DNA from 3 places in the Pararhizobium sp. P1_E7 genome. Region 2 is predicted to be linked to each of the others. Evidence: predicted binding sites of a transcription regulator. Region 2 holds the regulator's gene; each other region holds the start of a gene.
The links. Region 2 encodes PhoB, which activates phosphate uptake and scavenging genes when phosphate is short. Its sites were predicted from a motif close to TGTCATNNANCTGTCAT; they were not measured.
Positions count from the first base shown of each region.

Region 1: AC1D17_RS06290 (alkaline phosphatase D family protein) is a predicted target of PhoB. The motif match lies at 4,296-4,312, and genes of this name have one in related genera.
Region 3: AC1D17_RS07855 (UDP-2,3-diacylglucosamine diphosphatase) is a predicted target of PhoB. The motif match lies at 3,874-3,890, and genes of this name have one in related genera.

Region 1 is NZ_JBFUBH010000004.1:57,013-62,548, reverse strand. Features, by position in the region: gene gfa (S-(hydroxymethyl)glutathione synthase) at 1-570, shown strand, start outside; gene typA (translational GTPase TypA) at 661-2,490, opposite strand; gene AC1D17_RS06290 (alkaline phosphatase D family protein) at 2,628-4,253, opposite strand; gene AC1D17_RS06285 (alkaline phosphatase D family protein) at 4,384-5,536, opposite strand, start outside.
Region 2 is NZ_JBFUBH010000032.1:5,849-11,384, forward strand. Features, by position in the region: gene AC1D17_RS21005 (acetylornithine transaminase) at 1-494, opposite strand, end outside; gene AC1D17_RS21010 (GcrA family cell cycle regulator) at 928-1,464, shown strand; gene phoB (phosphate regulon transcriptional regulator PhoB) at 1,533-2,216, opposite strand; gene phoU (phosphate signaling complex protein PhoU) at 2,323-3,033, opposite strand; gene pstB (phosphate ABC transporter ATP-binding protein PstB) at 3,110-3,925, opposite strand; gene pstA (phosphate ABC transporter permease PstA) at 3,938-5,260, opposite strand; gene pstC (phosphate ABC transporter permease subunit PstC) at 5,257-5,536, opposite strand, start outside.
Region 3 is NZ_JBFUBH010000005.1:113,900-119,435, forward strand. Features, by position in the region: gene AC1D17_RS07840 (acyl-homoserine-lactone synthase) at 1-318, opposite strand, end outside; gene AC1D17_RS07845 (LuxR C-terminal-related transcriptional regulator) at 518-1,255, opposite strand; gene AC1D17_RS07850 (NADP-dependent malic enzyme) at 1,429-3,741, opposite strand; gene AC1D17_RS07855 (UDP-2,3-diacylglucosamine diphosphatase) at 3,935-4,780, shown strand; gene AC1D17_RS07860 (MFS transporter) at 4,874-5,536, shown strand, end outside.

The sequences.
Region 1 (5,536 bases), on a different contig from region 2:
GCTACCGTTTCTCTACATCCATTGCTCGACAAGGGTATGCTCAAGGGCGCGTCCGGCTTCACGGGCGGCGTTCTGGTCTGCGCGTGCGCCGACAGGCCTGTGCGGGTCAAAGTCGAGGGCGACGTCGCCCATAACCACGCCTGCGGCTGCACCAAATGCTGGAAACCGGCCGGAGCGACGTTTTCGGTCGTCGCGGTCGTTCCGCATGACAAGATTACCGTGCTCGAAAACGGCGACAAGCTTGAGGTCGTAGACAAGACGGCATTGATCCAGCGCCATGCCTGTAAGGGCTGCGGCGTTCATATGTACGGCCCGGTGGTGCGCGAGCATCCGTTCCAGGGGCTGGATTTCATCCACCCGGAACGCTTCCAGGAAGACGGCTGGTCACCACCCGGTTTCGCCGCCTTCGTTTCCTCGATTATCGAATCCGGCACGGATCCCGACGATATGCCGGCCATCCGCGCCCGTCTGAGCGAACTCGGCCTGACGCCGTCCGACTGCCTGAACAATGCACTGATGGACTACATCGCCACCTGGACAGCCAGGAAAAGCGGTGTTCTGAAATCCTGATGTAAGCCGGTGAATACACCGGCCGGAACGAAAAAGGGCGCAGCGATCGATATCGCTGCGCCCTTTTATATTTCGCCGGTACCGGTCTGCTTATGCCGCGCCGCGCGACTTTTCGAAACGCTTGCGGTCGTTGCTATCGAGGTACATCTTGCGCAGGCGGATGTTCTTCGGCGTCACTTCGACCAGCTCGTCGTCCTGGATCCAGGACAGCGCGCGGTCGAGCGTCATGCGGATCGGCGGCGTCAGCTTGACGGCTTCGTCCTTGCCGGAGGCGCGCATGTTGGTGAGCTTCTTGCCCTTCAACACGTTCACTTCCAGATCGTTGTCACGCGTGTGGATGCCGATGATCATGCCGGCATAGACCTTCTCGCCGGCGTCGATGATCATCGGGCCGCGGTCTTCCAGGTTGAACATGGCGTAGGCAACGGATTCGCCCGAGTCGTTGGAGAGCAGAACGCCCTGAACGCGGCCGCCAATATCGCCCTTGTAAGGCTGATATTCGTGGAACAGGCGGTTCATGATTGCGGTGCCGCGCGTGTCGGTCAAAAGTTCCGACTGGTAGCCGATCAGGCCGCGGGTCGGTGCGAAGAACTTCAGACGAACGCGGTTGCCGCCGGACGGGCGAAGCTCGGCCATTTCAGCTTTGCGCTCGGACATCTTCTGGACGACGATGCCGGAATGTTCCTCATCGACGTCGATGACGACTTCTTCGACAGGCTCCAGCATCTGGCCGGTGGCTTCGTCCTTGTGCATGACGACGCGCGGACGCGATACGGCAAGCTCAAAACCTTCGCGGCGCATGGTTTCGATCAGAACGGCCAGCTGCAATTCGCCACGGCCGGAGACGTAGAACGAATCCTTGCCTTCGGCTTCTTCAATCTTCAGCGCGACGTTGCCTTCGGCTTCCTTGAACAGGCGGTCGCGGATGACACGCGAGGTGACCTTGTCGCCTTCGGTGCCGGCCAGCGGCGAGTCGTTGACGATGAAGGACATGGTGACCGTTGGCGGGTCGATCGGCTGGGCATGCAGCGCCTCGGTGACCGAGGGATCGCAGAATGTGTCGGCGACCGTACCCTTGGACAGGCCGGCGATCGCGACGATGTCGCCCGCATGCGCTTCGTCGATCGGTGTACGCTCGATGCCACGGAAAGCGAGGATCTTGGAGATACGGCCGTTTTCAATCAGCTTGCCGTCCTGGCCGAGAACCTTGACGGCCTGGTTTGGCTTGATCGAACCGGAGTGGATGCGGCCGGTGATGATGCGGCCGAGGAAGGGGTTGGCTTCCAGGATCGTGCCGATCATGCGGAAGGCGCCGTCTTCGTCGCCGACGCTCGGCTCTGGAACGTGCTTGAGAACGAGGTCGAGAAGCGGCGCGAGGCCCTCTTCCTTCGGACCTTCCGGATTGAGATTCATCCAGCCGTTGCGGCCCGAACCGTAGAGGATCGGGAAGTCGAGCTGCTCGTCGGTCGCGTCAAGGTTTGCAAAGAGGTCGAAGACTTCGTTGATGACTTCCTCGTGGCGGCCGTCCGGACGGTCGATCTTGTTGATCGCGACGATCGGGCGAAGGCCGACCTTCAGCGCCTTGGAAACCACGAACTTGGTCTGCGGCATCGGACCTTCCGAGCTGTCGACCAGAACGATCGCGCCATCGACCATCGACAGGATACGCTCGACTTCACCGCCGAAGTCGGCGTGGCCGGGGGTGTCGACGATGTTGATGCGGGTACCCTTCCACTCGATCGAAGTGGCCTTGGCAAGAATGGTGATGCCGCGCTCTTTTTCGAGATCGTTCGAATCCATCATGCGCTCTGTCGTGCGCTGGTTGTCGCGGAACGAACCCGACTGCTTCAGAAGTTCGTCGACAAGCGTGGTTTTCCCATGGTCAACGTGTGCGATGATCGCGATGTTGCGCATTTTCATGTGTGAATACTCGGAGGTTTCGGGGCGTATCTTAGGCACGCCGCATCTTCAATTGCGCGGCTCATACAGGTTTTTTTGCATTTGCGAAAGGGGGGATGGCGGCAAAGTCTTGAGAGAGGGTGAATCCAGCCGCCGTTTCATACGGAATTTCCAGCCGGATCGAGCGTGATCTGCCAGAGTTCGCGGTCGTCCCGGTCCATCAGCCGAACCGTCATCTGTTCGGTCTGGCCGTTGATATCGACAAGGCCGAAGAATTGCAGGCCGGCGGACGGCGGCAGGTTCTGGTCGATGCCGGTGCCTGCCGCCTTGATGAAACGAACATCGGGACCGAACGTCATGTCCAGTTCCTTCGGTCCATACGTGCCTGAGTGCAGCGGTCCGGAAACGAACTCCCAGAACGGCAGGAAGTCCTTGAAGGCGGCGCGGGCCGGATCGTAGTGATGGGCGGCGGTGTAGTGCACGTCCGCCGTCAGCCAGACGATGTTCTGGATGGCGTTGTCGCGGATGAAGGTGAGGATTTCGGCAAATTCGGTCTCGCGGCCGGCCGGCTTGCCATTGTCGCCATTGGCGATTGCATCGGAGCCGCGCCTGTTGGCAAAGTCGTCCCAGACGACGAGGCCGATGGGCATGTCGCAGGCGATCACCTTCCATGTTGCCTTTGATGCGGCCAGTTCCCGTTTCAGCCAGTCTGCCTGCCGCCAGCCGAACAGCTCGTTGCCGCCGCCCTGATTGGCTTCACGATAGGAGCGCAGATCGACGAAAAAGACATCGAGCAGCCGGCCATAGGGGACCTTGCGGAAGATGCGGCCTGGCTGGGCGGGAATGGCGCGGATCGGCGTCATCTCCTGGAAGGCCTGCATGGCCCGGCTCGCGTAGACGGCGACGTCCTTGTCCGGATAACGCGGGTCATCGCGCAGATCGGTCGATGCCGACCAGTTGTTCAAAACCTCATGGTCGTCCCACTGGTAGAAGGTCGGGCATGTGGCATTCAGGGCGCGGACGTGCTCGTCGAGCAGATTGTATTTCCACTGGCCCCTATATTCATCGAGCGTGCGGGCAACCTCGCGCTTTTCCGGCGTGACGATGCGGTTCTTCCAGATCGTGCCGTCGCTCAGCGGAATTTCGTCGGGGATCGGGTTGTCGGCATAGATCGTATCGCCGGAATGGATGAAGAAATCCGGCTCGTGCAGCTGCATGGTCGAGTAGGTCTTCATGCCGGTATCGTCGATGCCCCAGCCCTGTCCGGCGGTATCGCCCGACCAGACGAAGCGAACCGAGCGGCGGCGCAGTGGCGCCGTGCGAAACCGGCCGGTGACCGGTTCGGAAACGGAGTTGCTGTCGTAGAGATCGGTCGCGGTGAAGCGGTAGAAAATGTCCTGATCGGGCAGCAACTGGTTCAGAGCGCATTTCACGGTGAAGTCGCTGCCGGGCAGCGCGTCGATCGATGGCAGCCGCACCGGGGTGGAAAAGCTCTCGGTTGTCGAATATTCGACCGCGATCCGCGACGGCCGGTCCGCCCGCGTCCAGATCATGCCGGACTTGGTATCGACATCGCCCGACTGGACGCCGTGCGTGAAAGACGGCCTGCCGTAGCTTCGGGCATAAAATGGCGTGGCAAGAACGGATGTGGCGGCAAACCCGGCAGCACCTGCAGAAAGCAGAAAGGAGCGGCGGGTCAGCGTATCCTGAATATCGACCAAATCGGCCTCCGGTACCGTCTCGGGAATCACGTGAAACCCGAGCCAGCCTAGCGGCCCGATCATGTCAGCCTCTTGAAAGCGGAATGACGGTTTTCCGAAACTTCGGCGACAGTTTTGTTACACGCTCCCGAATGCAGCACCAAAGGCGCGGTGAGACCGGAAATCCGGTCTCACCGCGCAGCGTATGTGCCCGTCAGGCCGCGCGGGCAGGATCGAGGGTGATCTTCCACAGCTCCTGGTCGTCGCGGTTCATCAGCCGAACGGTGAGCTGCTCGGTTGCACCGTCAATATCGACGAGGCCGAAGAACTGCAGACCGGCCGATGGCGGAAGGTTCTGGCCCTGCTCCTTGGTTGGCGCGCTGACGAACTTGACTTCGGGGCCGAAGGTCATGTCCATGTCGTTCGGGCCAAAGCTGCCGGCATGCAGCGGACCCGAGACGAATTCCCAGAACGGGGCGAAATCCTGGAATTGCGCCTTGTCGGGATTGTAATAATGGGCGGCCGTGTAGTGCACGTCGGCGGTCAGCCAGATGGTGTTGGTGATGCCGGCATTCTTGATGTAGCGCAGGAGGTCGGCGATCTCGAGTTCGCGGCCGCTGGCCTTGCCGTTATCGCCGTTGGCGACGGCTTCCGCGCCCTTCAGCTCCTTGAAGTTGTCCCAGACGATCACACCGAGCGGCATGTCGCAGGCAAGGATCTTCCAGGTGGCGCGCGAGTTGGCGAGTTCGCGCTTGAGCCAGGCGATCTGCTCGGCGCCGATAATACGCGAGTTGTCGTCGATCACCGTTTCCCTGCTCTCGCCATTGGGGCCGCGATAGGATCTGAGGTCGATGAAGAAAACGTCCAGCATCGGTCCATAGGAGATTTTGCGGTAGACACGGCCGGGCTCGGCCGGCGTGTAGCGGATCGGCGTCATCTCGTGGAAGGCGCGGGCCGCGCGGGCCGAGAGCATGTGGATGGACTTTTCGGTATAGCGGTCGTCGCCCATAAGGTTCTTGGAATCCGACCAGTTGTTGAGGACCTCATGGTCGTCCCACTGGAAGAAGGTCGGACACACGGCCGACAGGGCACGGACGTGTTCGTCCATCATATTGTATTTCCACTGGCCGCGATATTCGGCGAGCGTTTCGGCAACCTTGCGCTTCTCTTCGGTCACGACCTTGTTGATCCACTTGGAGCCGTCGGCCAGGTCGAGACTGTCCTTGAGCGCGCCGTCGGCATAGATCGTGTCGCCGGAATGGATGAAGAAGTCGGGCTGATGCTTGGCCATCGTGCCGTAGGTATACATGCCCTTCTCATCGATACCGAAACCCTGGCCCGCCGTGTCGCCGGACCAGGCGAAGCGG
Region 2 (5,536 bases):
TCGCCGAACGGAACCTGGTAGAAGCCCGGCGCCTTCGGACCGAAGCCTTCGAGATATTTTTCCTGTCCGCCGGCAGCAATCGTCGCCAGCGTGCGGCCATGGAAGGCGCCTTCGAAGGTAATAATATGGAATTTTTCTGGCTGGCCCTTGGCGAAGTGATAGCGCCGCGCCGTCTTGATGGCGCATTCAAGCGCCTCTGCACCCGAATTGGTGAAGAACACCTTGTCGGCGAAGGTCGCTTCCGTCAGGCGGCGGCTGAGGCTTTCCTGGCCGGGGACTTCATAAAGGTTCGACAGGTGCCAGACCTTGTCCGCCTGCTCCTTCAACGCCGACACAAGATGCGGATGTGCATGACCGAGCGAATTGACCGCGACACCGGCGGCGAAATCGAGATAGCGCGTGCCATCTTCAGTGATCAGCCAGACGCCTTCGCCGCGCTCGAACCGCAAGGGCGCACGGGCATATGTGTCATAAAGCGGCGTGGCATCGGCCATGGCGCGTGTCTCCTCAAACCATCACGGCAATTATACAACCAGATCCTCAACGAGGCTGCGGGCAGCCCGTAAAAAATCAAAATGCCGCCTCGCGGCGGCAGGGGCACTATCTTCATTTCGCACTGCAATGTCAACAAAAGCCCATGATTTCCGGCAATTCGGGCAGACACAGCGGAAGCGATTTTTTTTAGCCGGATACCCTTGCAAAAATGCCACGCATCGCAAGCAAGTTGGGGAAAACTCAGAAATCGATTCGGCGGGATTCCCCGGACTCTTGTCAGCGAGTCCCCCGGGCTCTACGTTAAGAAACAATTACTAGAACGCATGCGGCGGACCTAGTCACCAAAAGTGTTATCGCGTTTCAGCCTCGGAGCACATCCAGGGCTCGGTGGAGGATTCGACCATCACCAACGCTGGGAATGGAGACAAGACCATGAATTGGACTGACGAGCGGGTCGAAAAACTCAAGAAATTGTGGTCCGAAGGTTTGAGCGCGAGCCAGATCGCTGCGCAGCTCGGCGGCGTCAGCCGCAATGCCGTCATCGGCAAGGTTCACCGGCTCTGCCTGCCGGGCCGCGCCAAGGCTGGCGGCAGCACGACCACGGCACGGGCAAAACGCCCCGCGCCTGCCGCAGCTCCCCGCGCACCGAACAACTACACCGCATCGCGCATGACCGCCACCCGCACAATGACGCGCACCACCGGTGCAGCCGTCATGAAGGAAGAATTGGAAATCGACGCGATCGAGGATCAGGAAGCAGCACCGGCGGGCAACAACGTCGTTGTTCCGATGTCGCGCCGCCTGGCACTGACGCAGCTGACCGACCGCACCTGCAAATGGCCGATCGGCGATCCGATGAAAGAAGAATTCCACTTCTGCGGCAACGACTCCCCGGACACGTCGCCCTACTGCACGTTCCACGCCAAGCTGGCCTACCAGCCTTCCGCGGAGCGCCGCCGGGCACGCTGAGGCCGGATTGCTTTTTACGAAAAAGGGGCCCAAGCGGCCCCTTTTCTACGTCTGGGCAATACAGAAGCTCAGCTTTCCAACGAATAGCCTGCGCCGCGCACTGTGCGGATCACATCCTGCATGTTGGAAAAATTCAGAGCCTTGCGCAAACGGCCGACATGGACGTCCACCGTGCGCTCGTCGACATAGATGTCGTGACCCCAGACACCGTCCAGCAGCTGCGAACGCGAGAAGACACGGCCCGGCGAGGCCATGAAGAATTCGAGCAGACGGAACTCCGTCGGTCCGAGGCGGACTTCACGGGTCTTGCGGTGAACGCGGTGGGTTTCGCGGTCGAGTTCGATATCGCCGCATTTCAGCAGCGTCGACAGCACTTCGGGCTTGGCCCGGCGCAGCATCGCCTTGACCCGCGCCATGAGTTCCGGCGTCGAGAACGGCTTGACCACATAGTCATCGGCGCCGGTGGCAAGCCCGCGGACGCGCTCGCTTTCCTCGCCGCGTGCCGTCAGCATGATGATCGGCAGGCGCTCTGTCTCAGAGCGCTGGCGCAGCCTGCGGCAGAGTTCGATGCCGGAAACGCCCGGCAGCATCCAATCGAGGATCAGGAGATCGGGTAGGCGTTCCTGCAGGCGCATTTCCGCCTCGTCGCCACGATTGATCGTATCGACTTCGAACCCTTCGGCCTCAAGATTGTATCTGAGGAGAACGCTAAGCGCCTCTTCATCTTCAACAACGGCAATTCTTGGCAACATGCAGTCAGCTCCTAGGCGCCCGGCCGGCTGGCCGAAGGCTTGCCGAGCGGCTCCAGCGGCCGCTCGCGCAGTCATTACGTAAGGCTTTACTTACTTAATCACGCGATCAATTGCCGATCGCGCCGACGGTGTTGGCTGTATCGTCCTTCGGACGCTCACCAACGGGTTGCGCGCCGGTCGCCATGTAGTAGATGGTTTCGGCGATGTTGGTGGCGTGGTCGCCGATGCGCTCGATGTTCTTGGCGCAGAACAGAAGATGCGTGCAGGGTGTGATGTTGCGCGGATCTTCCATCATGTAAGTCAGCAGTTCGCGAAACAGCGACGTATAGATCGCATCGATCTCGCCGTCGCGTTCGCGAATGCTGTTGGCCTTTTCCGGCGAGCGCGAAGCATAGACGTCGAGCACTTCCTTGAGCTGGACGAGCGCAAGCTCGGCCAGATGCTCGAGGCCGCGGGCAAGCTGGCGCGGCAGGCTGGCGCTGGAAACGGCGATGACGCGCTTGGCAGTGTTCTTACCGAGATCGCCGACCCGCTCCAGATCGGCCGCGATGCGGATCGACCCCATGATTTCCCGCAGGTCGGCGGCGACCGGCTGGCGTTTTGCGATGGTGACGATCGCCTTCTCGCCGATCTGGCGCTCGGCCTCGTCGAGGATGGTGTCGTCGGAGATGACCTTCTGGGCGAGCGCCAGGTCGGAATTGACCAGGGCGCGCACGGATTCGGCCACCATCTGTTCGGCCAGACCGCCCATCTCGGAGATGCGGCGGGTCAGGTACTTCAGATCTTCGTCATAGACGGAAGCAATGTGCGTAGACATGATTGTTTTTCCTTGCGATCACAATCCGGGTTGGAAGACCGCCACCCTGCCGGCATGGAAGGGTGGGGAAGCGCCTTCAGCCGAAACGGCCCATGATGTAGTCCTGGGTACGCTGGTCGTCCGGATTGGTGAACATCTTGTCGGTGTCGTTTTCCTCGACGAGATTGCCGAGGTGGAACATGGCGGTGCGCTGCGACACGCGTGCAGCCTGCTGCATCGAGTGCGTGACGATGACGATCGTAAAGTTCGTGCGCAGTTCGTGGATCAGCTCTTCCACCTTGGCGGTCGCGATCGGGTCCAGCGCCGAACAGGGCTCATCCATCAGAATGACTTCCGGGCTGACGGCGACGGCGCGGGCAATGCACAGGCGCTGCTGCTGACCGCCGGAGAGACCGGTGCCGGATTCATGCAGGCGGTCCTTGACCTCGTTCCAGAGACCGGCCTTCTGCAGGCTCGACTCGACGATCTGGTCAAGTTCAGCCTTGGTGCGGGCGAGACCATGGATCTTCGGACCGTAGGTGACGTTCTCGTAAATCGACTTGGGGAACGGGTTGGGCTTCTGGAAGACCATGCCGACGCGGGCGCGAAGTTCAACGACGTCGATGCTCGGGTCGTAGATGTCACCGTCGTCGAGGGTAATCTTGCCGGTGACTCGGCAGCCGTCGATCGTGTCGTTCATGCGGTTGAGGGTCCGCAGGAACGTCGACTTGCCGCAGCCCGACGGGCCGATCAGCGCGGTGACCGTGTTTTCGCGAACGTTGAGGTTCACATCGAAAAGCGCACGCTTCTCGCCGTAATAAACCGAAACGTCCTTTCCGATCATCTTGAAAGGAACAGTGTTCATTTTCTGGTCCAGCGCCTTTTCAACTGCTGCTTCTGACATCATGTTCATGTTTCTACCTCACTACCAGCGCCGCTCAAAGCGACGCCGCAACAGGATTGCGCCAAGGTTCATGACGACGAGGAAGATCAAGAGGATCATGATCGCACCCGAAGTCCGTTCGACAAATGCACGTTCGGCTTCGTTGGCCCACATATAGATCTGGACCGGCAAGGCAGTGGACGGCTCCATCGGCGAGCCGGGATAGTCGACCACGAAGGCCACCATGCCGATCAGGAGCAGCGGCGCGGTTTCACCGAGCGCATGCGCCAGACCGATGATGGTTCCTGTCAGGACGCCCGGCATGGCCAGCGGCAGGACATGGTGGAAAATCGTCTGCATCTTCGAGGCACCCAGGCCAAGAGCGGCCGAGCGGATCGACGGCGGGACTGCCTTCAAGGCTGCACGCGTGGCGATGATAATCGTCGGAAGCGTCATCAGCGTCAGGACAAGGCCACCCACGACAGCGGCCGAACGGGGCATGCCGGCGAAGTTGATGAAGATCGACAGGCCAAGCAGACCGTAGACGATCGACGGAACAGCCGCGAGGTTGTTGATATTGACCTCGATGAGGTCTGTCAGCCTGTTCTTGGGCGCGAACTCTTCCAGGTAGATCGATGCTGCAACGCCGATCGGAAGGGCAAGCGCCAGGACGATCAGCATCATATAGAGCGAACCGAGGGCAGCGACGCCGATGCCCGCAGCTTCAGGCCGGCTCGATGCGCCATAGGTGAACAGGCCGGTGTTGAACTGCTTGGCCATGGCACCGGTCTCGGACAGCTTTTTCATCCATTCGAGTTGCTGGTCCTTCACCTTGCGGTTGGCCTCGGCAACGGTCAGGTCGATCTGCCCCTTGTTGGCGCTGTCGATATTGCCTTCCGCCAGCAGGGAGACATTGGCAGTCGTGCCGATGAGTGTGGGATTGGCAACGACCAGATCGCGAAGCTGCGTCCGGGCGCTTGCCGAGACCATGTCCGTCGCCTGCTTGACGAGCGGCTTGTTGGCGGGATCGATATCGAGAGCCTTGACCAGCGCATCGCGCACCAGAAGCGGATAGTTCGCCGTCATCAGCTTGGTGGGATTTGCACCACGCTCGTTCTTCGGATCGATGATCTTTTCCGAAAACTCGATCGGCAGCGTGATCGCCGTCTGCTGGAAGGCCGTGTAGCCCTTGGAGACGACAGTCCACAAAAGAACGAACAGGAAGAACAGACCGATCAGGATGGCGATGAGCCCATAAGCCTTGAAGCGGCGTTCGGCAGCGTAGCGCTTCTTGATGCCGATATCGCGTCTTGCCTGCGCCGGGCGCACGAAGGAGGACTGTACGGAGGATGTCATGTCGGTCATTCGTACTGTTCCCGATACTTGCGCACGATGTAGAGTGCATAGATGTTGAGGCAGAGCGTGATGGCAAACAGTGTGATGCCCAGCGCGAACGCCACCAGTGTCTGCGGCGAGTTGAACTCGAGGTCGCCCGTCAGCTGATTGACGATCTTGACGGTGACCGTGGTCATCGCTTCGAACGGGTTGAGCTGCATGCGGGCAGCAACACCTGCAGCCAGCACCACGATCATGGTTTCACCGACAGCACGCGAGGCCGTCAGCAGCAAGGCGCCGACGATA
Region 3 (5,536 bases), on a different contig from region 2:
GCAGAAGCGGCTGGATTCCCAGACGGTGGCGCTGCGCACCTGCGGATTGCCGCCGAGCAGGATCGGAAACGTATCATCCAGCATGTTCGGCCCAAGCGTCGGCAACAGCCGCAGCGCGCCGCGCAGACGCCCCGTCTGGTCCGAATAGGACAGCACGTAGAGCGGATTGGCGTCGTCATAATGATCGATCTCCCAGTCGCCGCGAACCGATACGTCCCATTTCAGCACATCGTGAAAGACGCGCTTGCGCAGCTGGAACATGGCGTCGATATCGCGGGGATGCAGTTTGCCGGTGTTGCGGTTGAAAATCCTGATCATTGTCTGCTCCTGTGTTCGTAGGCGAGGAGCAAATGCTGTCAGGGATCTTCTGTTGTCGTAACTGTCGGTAGTGACAGGTTTCGAATGCACGCGGACTGTGCTTCCTTTGACAGGACGTCCGAGAGGACGTCCTGTCAAAGGAAGCACTTGCGGGGGAAGGTGGTGTGATTGCTGAACCGGAGCCTTGCCCGGGGGGAAATCAGAATGTCTGGATGAGATCACGCCGCACGGCCTGGGCGACGGCCTGCGTGTTGGAGACGACATTCAACTTGCGGCGGGCGTTGGTCATGAAGAAACGAACGGTGCGTTCGGAAATGCCGAGGATCGTGCCGATCTCCCAATAGCTCTTTCCCGCTGCGGTCCAGCCGAGCACTTCTGTCTCACGATGGGTCAACGTCTTGGCGCCCTGCTGCGAAAGCTCGATCCGGTTGTCGTTTTCCAGGAGGGAGGCATGGAAGAGGTTGGCCAGCAGTTGAAAGTCGCGCAGATGGTTGCGCCGGTAGGCCGGCCACTCTTCAGCCGAGACATCGGCATGGATTGCCAAAAAGGCCAGGCGGCGTGTGGGGGTCGCAAGTGGCAGCGTGACGCCATCTACGCCAAGCCCCAATCGCATAGCGGCGGAAAAGAGCGGTTCGCTTTCGGGGTGGAGTTCGCGGGCGGTCGCCCAGTCCACCGGCCGGATGCCGCCCATGGTGAGCCGAAGGACAGGATCGATCCGGTAAAATCCTTCATCGAGATAGGTTCTCACCGCACAACCGCTGAAGGTATAATGTAGCCGGTGAAACGCGAAGCCCGTCGCCAGAATGTCGACATCGGCGTAAAGCAGATTTGCAATGCTGAATGTGCTGCGCATCAGGGCGAAAAACCGTTTTGCTTCAACGAGTTTCTCGTTTTCCATAATGTCCAGCAGGTCAAAGAATGCCTGTTGGTCAGTCATGTTGCAAATACCCTGTTATTTAAGGGAATTTACCATGATAACTGTTTTTAATGTTTGTCTAGCGCAATCTTTGGTTAACAGAAATTTCCTAAATTTTACAATTTTAAATTGTAATTTTGAGCAAAATTATAACCAGATTGAGCCGGGACTCGACCGACTCAATCTGGTTCGAATCAAGCCGGGTATGAGGCTTCCACCACAGCCAGCGCTGCCATGTTGACGACGCCGCGCGATGTCACCGATGGCGACAGGATATGCGCGGGCAGGGCTGTTCCGAGCAGGATCGGCCCCACATGCAGGCTGTCGGTCATCGTCTTGACCACGCCGAGCGTGATGTTGGCGGCGTCAAGATTGGGGAAGACCAGCAGATTGGCTTCACCGGCCAGCGTACTATCGGGCATCACCCGCTTGCGCAGAATTTCCGAAATGGCGGAATCGCCGTGCATTTCGCCGTCCGCTTCGAGATCCGGCTCCAGTTCCCGGACGATCTGCATCGCCTTGCGCATCTTGAAGGCGCTTTCCGAATCCCGCGATCCGAAATTCGAATGCGACACGAGGGCTGCACGCGGCGTAATACCGAAGCGGCGGATTTCCTGCGCGGCCATCACCGTCTTCTGGGCGATTTCCTCGGCCGTCGGATCGAAGGTCACATAGGTATCGGTGAGGAAGGTGGCGCCGCGCTGCGAGATCAGCAGGCTGAGCGCCGAGAAATCCAGGACGCCCTCGCGCTTGCCGATGATCTGGGAAACGGCCCGCAGATGGGCGCTGTAGCGGCCTTCGACACCGCAGATCAGCGCATCGGCTTCACCGCGCCGGACAGCGAGCGCGCCGATGACGGTCTGGTTGGTACGGACGATGGTACGGGCAGCTTCCGGGATGACGCCGAGGCGGCCGACCAGTGCGAAATAGTCATCGACATAATCGCGGAAGCGCGGATCGCCTTCCGGGTTGACCACTTCGAAGTCCACGTCCGGGCGAATGCGCAGGCCGTAGCGCTTCAGTCGCGTCTCGATGATGTGAGGACGGCCGATCAGGATCGGGCGGGCCGTGCCGTCTTCGAGCAGCACCTGGGCGGCGCGCAGCACGCGCTCATCCTCGCCTTCGGAGAAGATCACCCGGTTCTTCTGGGCATTCTTGGCGGCGGCGAAGATCGGCTTCATGATGAAGCCGGAGCGGAAGACGAAGCGGTTGAGCTGGTCGAGATAGGCGTCGAAATCGGCAATCGGCCGGTTGGCGACGCCGCTGTCGGCGGCCGCCTTGGCAACGGCCGGCGCAATGCGCAGGATCAGGCGCTGATCGAACGGCGAGGGGATCAGGTAGTCCGGGCCGAAAACCGGTGTCTCGCCGGAATAGGCACGGGCAGCAACATCCGACGGCTCTTCGCGGGCGAGGGCTGCGATGGCGCGCACGGCCGCCATCTTCATTTCCTCGTTGATCGTGCGGGCACTGCAGTCGAGCGCGCCGCGGAAGATATAGGGGAAGCAAAGAACGTTGTTGACCTGGTTGGGAAAGTCCGAACGGCCGGTGCAGATCATCGCGTCGGGGCGGGCAGCGCGCGCCACTTCCGGCATGATTTCGGGATTGGGGTTGGCGAGCGCCATGATCAGCGGCTTTTCCGCCATCTGCACCAAAAGCTCGGGCTTCAGAACGCCTGCGGCCGAAAGGCCGAGGAAGACATCGGCACCGGCAATGCTGTCGGCCAGAACGCGGTTTTCGCTGTCCTGCGCATAGATCGACTTCCACTCGTCCATCAGCACTTCGCGGCCGGCATAGACGAGGCCTTCGAGATCGTGGACCCAGATGTTTTCGCGCCGCGCACCGAGCGTCACCAGAAGATTGAGGCAGGCGAGTGCGGCAGCACCGGCGCCCGACGTGACGATCTTTGCCTTGGCGATGTCCTTGCCGGCGAGTTCGAGGCCGTTGAGGATGGCGGCGGCGACGATGATCGCGGTTCCGTGCTGGTCGTCATGGAAAACCGGAATGTCCATCTTCTCGCGCAACCGGCGTTCGACCTCGAAGCACTCCGGCGCCTTGATGTCTTCCAGGTTGATGCCGCCGAAGGTGGGTTCCAGCGCTGCGATGACATTGACCATCTGGTCGATCTCGGGCGCATCGATCTCGATATCGAAGACGTCGATCCCTGCGAATTTCTTGAACAGGACGGCCTTGCCTTCCATGACCGGCTTGGATGCAAGCGGACCGATATTGCCAAGCCCGAGCACCGCCGTGCCGTTCGAAACGACCGCGACAAGATTGGCGCGCGCCGTGTAGTCGGCGGCGGTCGATGGATCGTCGCGGATGGCAAGGCAGGGGGCTGCAACGCCCGGAGAATAGGCGAGCGCCAGGTCGCGCTGGTTGCCGAGCGGCTTGGTCGGCTGGATCTCGAGCTTGCCGGGGCGTGGATAACGGTGGAAGAACAGCGCCTGCTCATCGAGGTCGCCGCTTGCTGGAGCCGCTGGTGTCTTGGCCTTGTCGCCGGTGCTCATTTTCTTATTCCCTACGTGTTCGTCGCGGCTCTTTTTGCATGAAACGGCGGTTGCGTACAGTTTCGAAACGGGCGTTTATCACCGGTTTTCGGGAACAGGTGTTTCGCCGGGACCGCGGCTCGTTCCACAGGCTGTCATTCTCCTGAAACAAGAGTCTGTTTTTGAAGGCTCTTAAGAGAGGCACGATAGACCGTTGCGAGGCAGCATGACCGAGAAAGAGCAAGAACCCCAGCGTTTCAGGACCCTGTTCATTTCCGACGTTCATCTGGGATCGAAGGCCGCGAAGACCGACTACCTCCTCGATTTCCTGCGTGTCACCGAGGCGGAGACGATCATTCTGGTCGGCGATATCGTCGACGGCTGGCGATTGAAGCGCAGCTGGTACTGGCCGCAGGCTTGCAACGATGTCGTCCAGAAGCTGTTGCGCAAAGCGCGCAAGGGCAGCCGCATCATCTACATTCCAGGCAATCACGACGAGTTCATGCGCGATTTTCCGGGCGTGCATTTCGGCGGTATCGAGGTTGCCCAGCGCCACATGCACGAGGCTGCCGATGGCCGCAAATATCTTGTGCTGCATGGCGACGAGTTCGACGTCGTGGTGCGCAATGCCCGTCTGCTGGCCTATCTCGGCGACTGGGCCTACGACATGGCGATCGTCATCAATATCGGGCTGTCGGCCATCCGCCGCCGCCTCGGCATGCCCTACTGGTCGTTCTCGGCCTGGGCGAAGCTGCAGGTCAAGCACGCGGTGAATTTCATCGGCGAGTTCCAACGTGTCGTTGCCGACGAAGCGCGACGGGAAAATGCCGACGGCGTCATCTGTGGCCACATCCATCACGCCGTCATCGAGGATATCGGCGGCATCCGCTATATCAATACCGGCGACTGGGTGGAGAGCTGCACAGCCATTGCCGAGCATCACGACGGCACGATGGAACTGATTACCTGGCGCCAGTTGAGCGGAGCACCCGTCGTGCGTGAGGACACATCCGAGGTCGAAGTGATGATGGCCCGGGTTCTTTCGCAACAGGCGGCATAAAACCGCCGACGTCGAAGACAGTAGGGAAATCTAGCTTCTAGCGCCGCACTCCGGCGCCGTGATAAATCATGGACGCAACTGTCAGGTCCTTCCATGATTCCCTCATCTCCGCCTCCCTTTCGCGAGGAAGCGCCGGCCTATTTCGTGCCGCGTATCGCCTTGCTCTTCTGCGCGCCTCTCGTCGTCAACGGTTTCGCCATGCCGTATTTTCCGGTCTGGCTGACGACGTTGTCGCTGAGCGATTTCGAAATCGGCATCATCCTTGCCGTGCCGATGTTCGTGCGCGTCATCACGGCACCGCTGGTCGGACTTCTGGCCGACAGGATCGGCGAGCGCGCCGAAGTTCTGATCTGGTCGGCGGTGTTGTCGCTGCTGACGGCGCTGGCGCTGTTCGTTTCCCACAGTTTCTGGTTCGTCCTGATCATCTATGCTTTGCAGGGCGGTGTCTATTCGCCCTATGTTCCGATCGTCGAGGCGATTGCGCTGACCGGCGTGCGCCGCTGGGGCTACGACTATGCGACCATGCGCGTCTGGGGGTCCGTCGCCTTCATCGGGGCGACGATGCTGGGCGGCGTGATGATCGGCCTCTACGGCGGCTCGATGGTGCTGCCCGCCATGGCCGGCGGTTTCCTCTTGATGATCCTCATGACCTTCATCGCGCCGCGGGTCGGGCGGCCACGCCGGCCCTCGACACTGACGACGCTGACGGAGCCGCCGCCAAAGGCGCTGCGCAAACTCGATCTGCAACTGCTTTTG